Regions from separate parts of the Enterococcus sp. AZ126 genome, predicted to be linked through region 4. Evidence: riboswitches for the same ligand, from Rfam matches in the RefSeq annotation. Region 4 holds a riboswitch; each other region holds the start of a gene.

What was found. A riboswitch is a leader RNA that binds a small molecule or an ion and turns the genes downstream of it on or off. The one in region 4 is predicted to bind magnesium.
Region 1: linked by a shared signal. The riboswitch ahead of IGI43_RS14500 (LCP family protein) and the one ahead of IGI43_RS02795 (MgtC/SapB family protein) in region 4 are both predicted to bind magnesium.
Region 2: linked by a shared signal. The riboswitch ahead of IGI43_RS04125 (LCP family protein) and the one ahead of IGI43_RS02795 (MgtC/SapB family protein) in region 4 are both predicted to bind magnesium.
Region 3: linked by a shared signal. The riboswitch ahead of mgtA (magnesium-translocating P-type ATPase) and the one ahead of IGI43_RS02795 (MgtC/SapB family protein) in region 4 are both predicted to bind magnesium.

The regions. Positions count from the first base shown of each region.
Region 1 covers NZ_JBIOSB010000001.1:3,085,334-3,087,529, forward strand. Annotated here, with positions in the region: gene IGI43_RS14490 (DUF4809 family protein) at 1-18, shown strand, start outside; gene IGI43_RS14495 (DUF4303 domain-containing protein) at 62-559, opposite strand; M-box (ykoK) riboswitch at 824-992, shown strand; gene IGI43_RS14500 (LCP family protein) at 1,168-2,082, shown strand.
Region 2 covers NZ_JBIOSB010000001.1:837,261-839,456, reverse strand. Annotated here, with positions in the region: gene IGI43_RS04130 (FtsW/RodA/SpoVE family cell cycle protein) at 1-60, opposite strand, end outside; gene IGI43_RS04125 (LCP family protein) at 57-983, opposite strand; M-box (ykoK) riboswitch at 1,279-1,448, opposite strand; gene budA (acetolactate decarboxylase) at 2,137-2,196, shown strand, end outside.
Region 3 covers NZ_JBIOSB010000001.1:820,279-822,474, forward strand. Annotated here, with positions in the region: gene mgtA (magnesium-translocating P-type ATPase) at 1-1,119, opposite strand, end outside; M-box (ykoK) riboswitch at 1,237-1,407, opposite strand; gene IGI43_RS04055 (LysR family transcriptional regulator) at 1,985-2,196, shown strand, end outside.
Region 4 covers NZ_JBIOSB010000001.1:573,097-575,292, forward strand. Annotated here, with positions in the region: gene IGI43_RS02790 (GNAT family N-acetyltransferase) at 1-172, opposite strand, end outside; gene IGI43_RS02795 (MgtC/SapB family protein) at 202-867, opposite strand; M-box (ykoK) riboswitch at 1,057-1,227, opposite strand; gene IGI43_RS02800 (hypothetical protein) at 1,371-1,841, opposite strand; gene dnaI (primosomal protein DnaI) at 2,089-2,196, opposite strand, start outside.

The DNA of each region.
Region 1 (2,196 bases), 2.5 Mb from region 4:
TTGGATTTTAGTTTATAGAAAATTATACAAAACATACTGAGATTACAGGGTATGTTTTTCATTATTCTATTTGAAAAATTTCTAACATTCCAATTTTTTCAAATCGTTCTTGTGAGTCGGAAGGATTTTCGTTTTGATCACAGACTAATAGTTTGAAATCCTCTGTTTTTGGGATACGTTTGAATGTTTCACTATCAATGAAGAGAATCAGCTGCTGGCAAAGCCATTCAAGAACAGTTTCTATATCTTGTTCGTCCTCCACCCAATCGTCAAATAAATGGAGAGAAGCAAACTGTTGTGTCTCATCCCAATCGCTTGAATTGTATTTTATTTCTTCTAATTGTGATTTACTATGGCCTTTATTCGTATAATAGCTTGTTGTTTCTTGCCAAAGTTCCACAGTATTAAAGCAAAGATTGATTTCACCTTCTTCATGAATATTGCAGTTTAAAGCAAATGCGTAGAATGTTTCATCAGAATGATCTAATAAAAAGTTTTCGATGCTGTCTGTTAAAAAGTTGAAAAAGAATTCTTGTTGTTTTTCTAAAAAGTGTTCCATTTGTTCCCTCCAGGTATTCTGTCTTTTAAACATTGAAACAGATATCACTGGGAAAGTCTATCTAAAGTTGATTTTTATAGAGAAATCATTATTTTTTAAGAAAATGTAAAGATTCTTTATTCGAAAATGGTTGTCTTTATCGCCTTTTTCCATTGTAAGAGCGACTACAAAGTGATTTTTTTAATAACAGCGTTACGACTTTGATTAATTTATCCAAAATTTCATTTGACTTTGTGATACGATACGCTTATAGTTTATACTGAATTAAATACTTGTTAGGTGAGGCTCCTATATAAACACAAGCTACTGCTCAAAAATGTCGAAAGACAGGTATGGGTAGGACAAATTTCGTCGAATTAAGGCGTTTTTCAAAGTAGCTAAAAGTAATGCTTTTTACGTTATATAGTGCTAAAACTCAACGAAGAGAAGATATAGATACGTTGGAAATCCATGACCAGTGTCATGTGCTTAGTCCCTATAATCTAATCCCTTCGCTGAGTATTCTTAGTGAGGGATTTTTTCTTTTTACTCAAGAGCTACCCAGTTTCATAAGCGATACTCTAATTGGAAACAAGCCATTCAATTTTAAGTTTAGAAAGGAACAAATAATGAAAAAATCTGTGAAAATAGTGACGATTACCTTACTATCGATTCTTCTTGTGATTGTAAGTGCAGCCTGCTATGCTGCAGTCTCATTCCAAGCAGCAAAAGAAAAAAGTGAATCAAAACTTCCTACAATAAATAAAAATTTTACTGGTGATGAACAAACGAGTGATAAAGAGCTGACGGTTATGGTCATAGGAAATGATTCGAGGGATGATGATGAAGATCAAGGACGTTCAGATACGTTGATGGTGGCGCACTATGATGGAAAATCAAAACAGCCTAAATTGATATCGATCATGAGAGACAGTTATGTAACATTTCCTGATGGCGGACAAGATAAAATAAATGCAGCGTACGCATATGGTGGCGCGCAAATGACAAAAGATGTGCTGAAAACGAACTTTGATTTGCCAATCAATTATTATGTTGTTATGGATTTTAAAGAGTTTAGTGATATCATTGATGAACTTTATCCAAAAGGAGTTAAGATCGATTCTGAAAAAGATATTAATTTGGATGGTGTGGATATTCCTAAAGGAGAACAAACATTGCACGGAAATAGCTTATTGCAATACGCTCGTTTTAGAATGGATGAAGAAGGCGATTTTGGACGTATCAGACGTCAGCAACAAGTGATGGATGCATTAATCGCACAGTCTAAAGATTTGATTCCAATTTGGGAATTACCTCAAGTAGCTGGTAAGATGGTAGGGAAAATCGATACAAATGTACCAACTAGTTTATTGATTGATTTAGCGAAGGATTTCCTTACTGGAAAGGTAAAACCTTTAGAATCACTATCTGTTCCTGTCGAAGATTCATGGAACTTTAATGATTATACTGAATCAGGAAGCGTAATCGAACTGGATGAACAAAAAAATGCTGAAGCGATCAAAGCGTTTTTGAAAGCCAATTAAAACTTGATTATATAAATAAAATAACCTGTCTATTCTCTTTTAGAGGAGTGTATGGGTTATTTTTTTAGTACAAAAAAAATTAGTGTATTTCTATACGAATGGACAAGGCTTGTG
Region 2 (2,196 bases), 260 kb from region 4:
AGGGATCAAAATATAAAAATCTAAGTAATGAAGTTTGGATAATCTCTTTACTTGTTTCATTGACTTTCTCCATCATTCAAGAATTTATGAATCGCTTCTTCATTTAGTTTCTCATCGACTTCCAATACACTTCCGGCATCAGTGTAGTCATTAAATGCCCAGCTCCCTTTAACTGGTACAGATAATGTTTCAAGATTTTTTACATTCCCTTTAAGAAAATCTTTTGCTAAGTCTATAAGTACGTTAGTAGGTATGTTTGTATCCAAATAGCCAACAGCTTCACCAGCAATTTTTGGAAGTTGTGCTAGAGGTAAAGCATCTTTGGACTGTTTAGCCAAAGCATCCATGACTTGTTGCTGTCTTCTTACGCGACCAAAATCGCCCTCTTCGTCCATTCGAAAACGAGCATATTGTAACAATGTGTTGCCATCCATGATTTGCTTGCCTTTTTTTATATCGACATTGTCTAAATTGATCTCTTTTTCTGCATCGATTTCAACGCCTTTTGGATACAGTTCATTGATCAGTTGGATGAAATTATTAAAATCAGCTGAAATATAATAATTGATTGGTAATCCAAACGAGTCATTAAGCACTTTTCTCGTTAATTCTGCTCCACCATATGCATAGGCTGCATTGATTTTTTCCAAACCATGTCCCGGTATTGAAACATAAGAATCTCTCATAATTGATATTAATATGGGTTGCTTTGTTTCACTGTTATAGTGGGCGACCATTAAGGTATCAGCGCGTCCCCCATCTTCATCATCTTCTCGACCGTCATCACCTATGATCATAATCGTGATTTCTTTCATATTCGTCTGCTGATCACCAGAAAAATCATTATTCTTGTTCTTGTTTACCTGTGATTGAGCCATTTTTTTCCCATTATGAAAGCTGATTGCTGTATAACTGCCGACTCCTATAATAATCAAGAGAACCAAAAGAAGTATACAAACTAAAAATTTCATTCCTGTTTTCATTTTTATTCCTCGCTAATCATTTTAATTGATCATCAAATAAAGCTTGGCATTAGGAATTGATTTAGATGGGGGATAAAAAGGGTATTTTGACTAAAAAATAATGGATAACAACAGGCACAAAATAAAAGAAGAATCTTCACGATCGATAATATAAAATGAAGAAAACAGTCCTTCTTTGATTTGTCTCTCCGCCTTTAAAGAGTAAGAATCCTGTCAACATTATTTACAAAAACAAAAAACCTCCGCTTAGAATAACTCAGCGAAGGGGATTGATTTCAGCACAAAAAAGAGCCTTTTATCATTCTCATCGTTGAGTTTTAGCACTATGAAACGTAAAAAGCAGAGCTTTTAGCTACTTTGTGAAAAGCCTTAATTCGACAATTCCTGTCCTACCCATTCCTGTCTTTCGACATTTTTGAGCAGTAGCCTGTGTTTCCATAGGAGCCTCACCTAACAAGTTATTCAGATCGTCTTAAATATAGTAAATATCTCTAATGAAGTCAATGAGATAAATATTAATTTTTTTATAATATGCTTTTTTTATAATGACTTTTTTTATTTTAAACTAGAAATCCCATCGTCTAGAGGTTTCACGCTACAAAAGTGAATATGCCAAAAAAATACATCTATCTATATTCTTTACTCTTTCTTAAATATAAAGAAAAAAGTTAATAGAAATAAAGAATAGAGGAACGATTGTTTCAGCTAAATCTTCACTTATGGGTGTCAGACAAATGAGTAAACAAAAAAATAGTAGGCGTGCTATAATAAAAAATAATACAGAGTTGAAAACTGTATCAAAAAGATAATGTTTTTATTTAAATTTTTTACGAATATTCTATTTTTATGAGTGATGAAACGTAATGTAATCTGTTTTCAAAATGAATGTGACACAACGTGGAATGAAGCAGAAAAGGTGCTGGAATTATGGTGAAAAAAGTTGATAAATGATCAATCTAGTTACATTTTTGAAGCGAATAGAGATAAATTTACTAAGTATTAAAGCATCGTGTTTCTGATATGAACTTTTACCAGTCGATTTTGTGAGATATGCAGAAGTTTTAACTATGATTGTAATCTCAATCGATTAAAAAAAGAGTGAAATGCTTATAAAACAATTTTACAAGATCAGTTTTACAGAAAGGGGATAACAATGACAGAAGAAGCAGTCTTATATCAGCATGGAACGTTGGGTGCATTAATGGCAGGTTTG
Region 3 (2,196 bases), 250 kb from region 4:
TATTTCATGATCCTCTTGACATGAAGTGTTGTAATGGTACTCAAGAATAACCTTATCTTGCGTTAGTGTGCCCGTCTTATCCGTACACAGAATATCCATAGCGCCAAAATTTTGAATCGCATTGACGTTTTTCATGATCGTTCCTTCTTTGGCCATATCTCTAGAGCCTTTGACTAAATTTGTGGTAACGATCATCGGCAGCATTTCTGGAGTAAGCCCTACAGCAGTTGCGATTGCAAACATCAGCGCTTCACTCCAATTGCCTTTGGTTATTCCGTTTATCAAAAATACTGCTGGCGTGATGACCATCATAAAGCGGATCAATAACCAGGTGGTTTTATTTACGCCTATTTCAAAACTCGTTTTTTTATCATCATCTGCTACATCTTGTGCTATTTTTCCAAATAATGTATCATCGCCCACACGAACAACTACACCAATCCCGCTACCACTCACAACATTGCTCCCTAAAAATAGTAGGTTTTCAAAATCCGTTTGACTGTTCCTTGTGGTCACGACATTTTTAACTTTCTTTTCAACTGGAAAACTTTCTCCTGTCATTGCAGATTGAGAAACAAACAAATCCTTGGCATGGATCAAGCGGAGGTCTGCTGGAATCATGTCGCCAGCTGAGAGCTTCACTAAATCACCACAAACAACTTCGTCCATCGGGATTTCCATTTCTTTATTTTCTCTAGTAACAGTTGCAGTAATCTGAATCATATTTTGCAGTTTGCTGACCGCATTACTCGATTTTACTGATTGGACTAATGTCATCGTGCCACTTAATAAAACCATGATCAACATGATCAAGACACCCACAAGATCTTTTTCACTTGGTTCCGCGTACACATATTCAGTAAAAAACGAGATAGTTGCAAGTATCATCAATACTACAGTGAACGGAGTGACATAAGATTTTATCACCGTATAAACCAATGATTTCTTTTTATCATCAGTGATTTTGTTTACACCAAATTGCTCTTTTGAGCGTTTTATTTCTCTAGCTTTTAAACCTTCCCACGAGGATGAAAAATTTTCCAGTACTTTATCAATCGATAGATTAGCTAATTTCTGATACGCTTTTTCATGGATCATGTTCTTCATTTCTTTTTGCATCTAGATTATCCTCTTTTCTTTTAGTTGAGTTTCGCTTTATCGAACTATCTTCCGATATGATAACCACATCCTTTCCACACAAAAAGAGCGCACTGAAAACTCAGCGCACTTCGCCATGAGTCTTCACATTCGTTGAGTTTTGGCACTATACAACGTAAAAAGCCTAAGCTTTTAGCTACCTTAAGAAAAGCCTTAATTCGACAGTTCCTGTTCTACCCATTGGCGTCTCTCGACATTTTTGGGCAGTAGCCTATGTTTGTATAGGAGCCTCACCTAACAAGAAGAATTACATCATCAGTTTAATGAATTATTATTTTTTTTGATAGACAAAAAAAGGAATAACGGTATAAGAATAAACAGATAGCCTATTGACTCATCTTTTTTTGTGATGACTTTACGAACGAAGATTTAAACTTCGTTTGTAGAAAATCCATCCTTCTTTTTACAAAAAAACTTAGCCTTAAAGAATCCGAATAAACGATAGATGCAGAAGTAACTCCTTCGAAAATAAGTTGAAATTCACAAAAAGGAATAGCACTATAAGTAAATCGTAATGGCTTAGATTTATCTTCAAGACTATAATAAATATGAATAAACGCTTATGTGCCAACCTCAACATATAAGCGATCGTTCGTCATTTTTATCAGAAGGTAATATCCTGATAGAAGCCTCTTCAATTGGTCTGCTACCAATTAAAGAGGCTCTTTTCCTGATTAATCCATAATAATTTATACTTGTTTTGAAAGTTCAATAATATACTATTAATTTTTTATATATTTTTTCTAAAAAAGAACTATTTTAACTAAAATTATTTTATCTTGTATATGATTAGAGTTTTTTTCACTCAAGTGAAGGAGATGAACGAATGAAATTAAAACATCTAGATTATTTTTTAGAACTATGTAAATACAAAAATTTTACAAAAACCTCAGAGGAATTAGGTATTTCTCAACCTTATTTGAGTACTCATATTCGTGAATTAGAATTAGAACTAAATGCTCGATTGATAACAAGAGGCCACAATACCAATGAATTAACGCCAGAAGGATTTGTTTTAAAAACAAGAGGAGAAACGAT
Region 4 (2,196 bases):
AGGTTCCTACAACTTTTCCATCAATCAATGCAGCCATATGGATATCCTGCTCTTCATTTACAGGTAATTCTTTGATCCATTCTTTCCCCGCGCTCGTTTTGAGGAACTTATTTCTTAATAAAATTCCTTTCCAATATTCTTCACTGTTCCAATCGATAATTTTGACAGTCACTGTTTTACCATGATAATTCCTCCGTTCTTTTAATTGCTCATTTGATTAATTTCTATGACTTCTGATAGTTGGGATAATTCGGAAATAATTGTATTCACTGCGAGCGTCCCATTTCTTGCAGCTTCGATTTCTAAAAATAGCCTTACTTTTTTACCAGCCAAATCAGTACAAGAAAATTTTGTAAAGGTTAGGCAATAATTATCCAATAACTGAATAATTTCTGTTCTAAGCATCACTTCACTTGTATTACTAGTAATCACTGATAGGTAATGAATCGAATCGGCTTGTTCTTCTTGTCTTTGAACAGTTAAGTCATCCATTTTGAATGATAGGTTTCTTAATAAAATATTGACTAACATTAAAACAATAGAACAGATCACCCCTTCGATCACAAATCCCGCGCCAATCAAACTTCCGACTGCTGCGGAACACCATAAAGTTGCTGCAGTATTGATCCCAGTCACACTAAATCCTTCTCGTAAAATCACACCCCCAGCAAGAAAACCTATACCACTTACGACTTGAGCCGCAATTCGCGTCGGACTGCTGTCATCTTGAATTAAACCGGATAATGAAACGAATTGACTTGAGCCAAACGTTACTAACGTCATTGTTCTCATTCCAGCTAGTTTTTTTCGCCACTGTCTTTCTACGCCAATGATCATTCCAGCAAATATACTAGCGATAATATTGATTAAAAATTCATTGGTTTGCTCCTTCCCTAGATTCGTTTATCGGTGATTGGTTTTTCGCGGACATATTGCTTTTTAGCAAGTACCGTTCATCCTCTACTCTGCTTTTCCAACAGTCGTAGTGATTTAAAGCAAAAAACCTTCCGCCAAAAACTCAGCGGAAGGTCATAAATAAGCGCACAAAAAAAAGCCTGTATGATCTAGTCGTTGAGTTTTGGCACTATACAACGTAAAAAGCAGAGCTTTTAGCTACCTTATGAAAAGCCTTGTAATCGACAATCCCTGTTCTACCCATTGGCATCTCTCGATGTTTTTGGGCAGTAGCCTGTGTTTGTATAGGAGCCTCACCTAACAAATCTATTTAATTAACTTACAGATGAAACTATACCACCGTTTTAAAACAAATGTCAATAGCATTTTATTCATTTTTCTAACAAAAATAAAATAACCAATGTTACAAACGTGCAGCTGCACTATTTATCAACATTGATTATTTTTTAAATTTATTATTTTTTTTCGACATTCACGACTGAATTTCCAGCGACTTGAGGTGGAATCGACATCGTCATCGCAGGTAAGCCAGCTAAAGTAAATTGAATAGTATCCCCAGCTTTAAACTCACTTTCTGTGAGGCCATCAGCCAATTGTTCCTTTGGTACATTTAAAATAACGCCATCATTTTTCATCATATTAATTATTTTTTCTGGGTCTTCAACCACTTCGACGTCTTTTAAAACGAATCGAATCGATTTGTCCACCGTTTCATTTTTCGTAGCATCTTCAACTAAAACTGCGGTAAATATTGATTGCGTTTCGTCTTTGTCTTTAGTATTCAGCGTTTCATCAATCACTTGATCTTTTTGGCTGCTCATTGCTGTTTCTTCACTTCCTTTTGACGAATCTTTTTTATTTTGTGCGCAAGCTCCTAAAGAAATCAGCGTAAATACAGTTAAAACTGCTATTGCGATTTTTTTCATGTTACGTCCTCCAAAAATTGATACTTTATTATAAGCGATAGAATCTACAATCGTCCATCCTCATCATGTATACTTAATAAAAATAAAAAAAATGAAAGGCTAGGACATAGCTCTACGAGTTAGGTCCTAGCCTTAAAAAATCTGAATAAACGGTGGGAACAGAAGTAAAAACTTCGGAAATAAGAGTTAAACACTTCTGTTCCAACCTCACTAAAAACCTGGAGAGAGGATAATCAGTAATATTCCTCTATCCATTTCTTCGATCGTTTCCAGACATTGTAATTTCTTGTGCTAAATATCGAATACGTTCCATGATTCGACGCGCTTTTAAAGGTTCTTGCTCACCTCGTTGAGT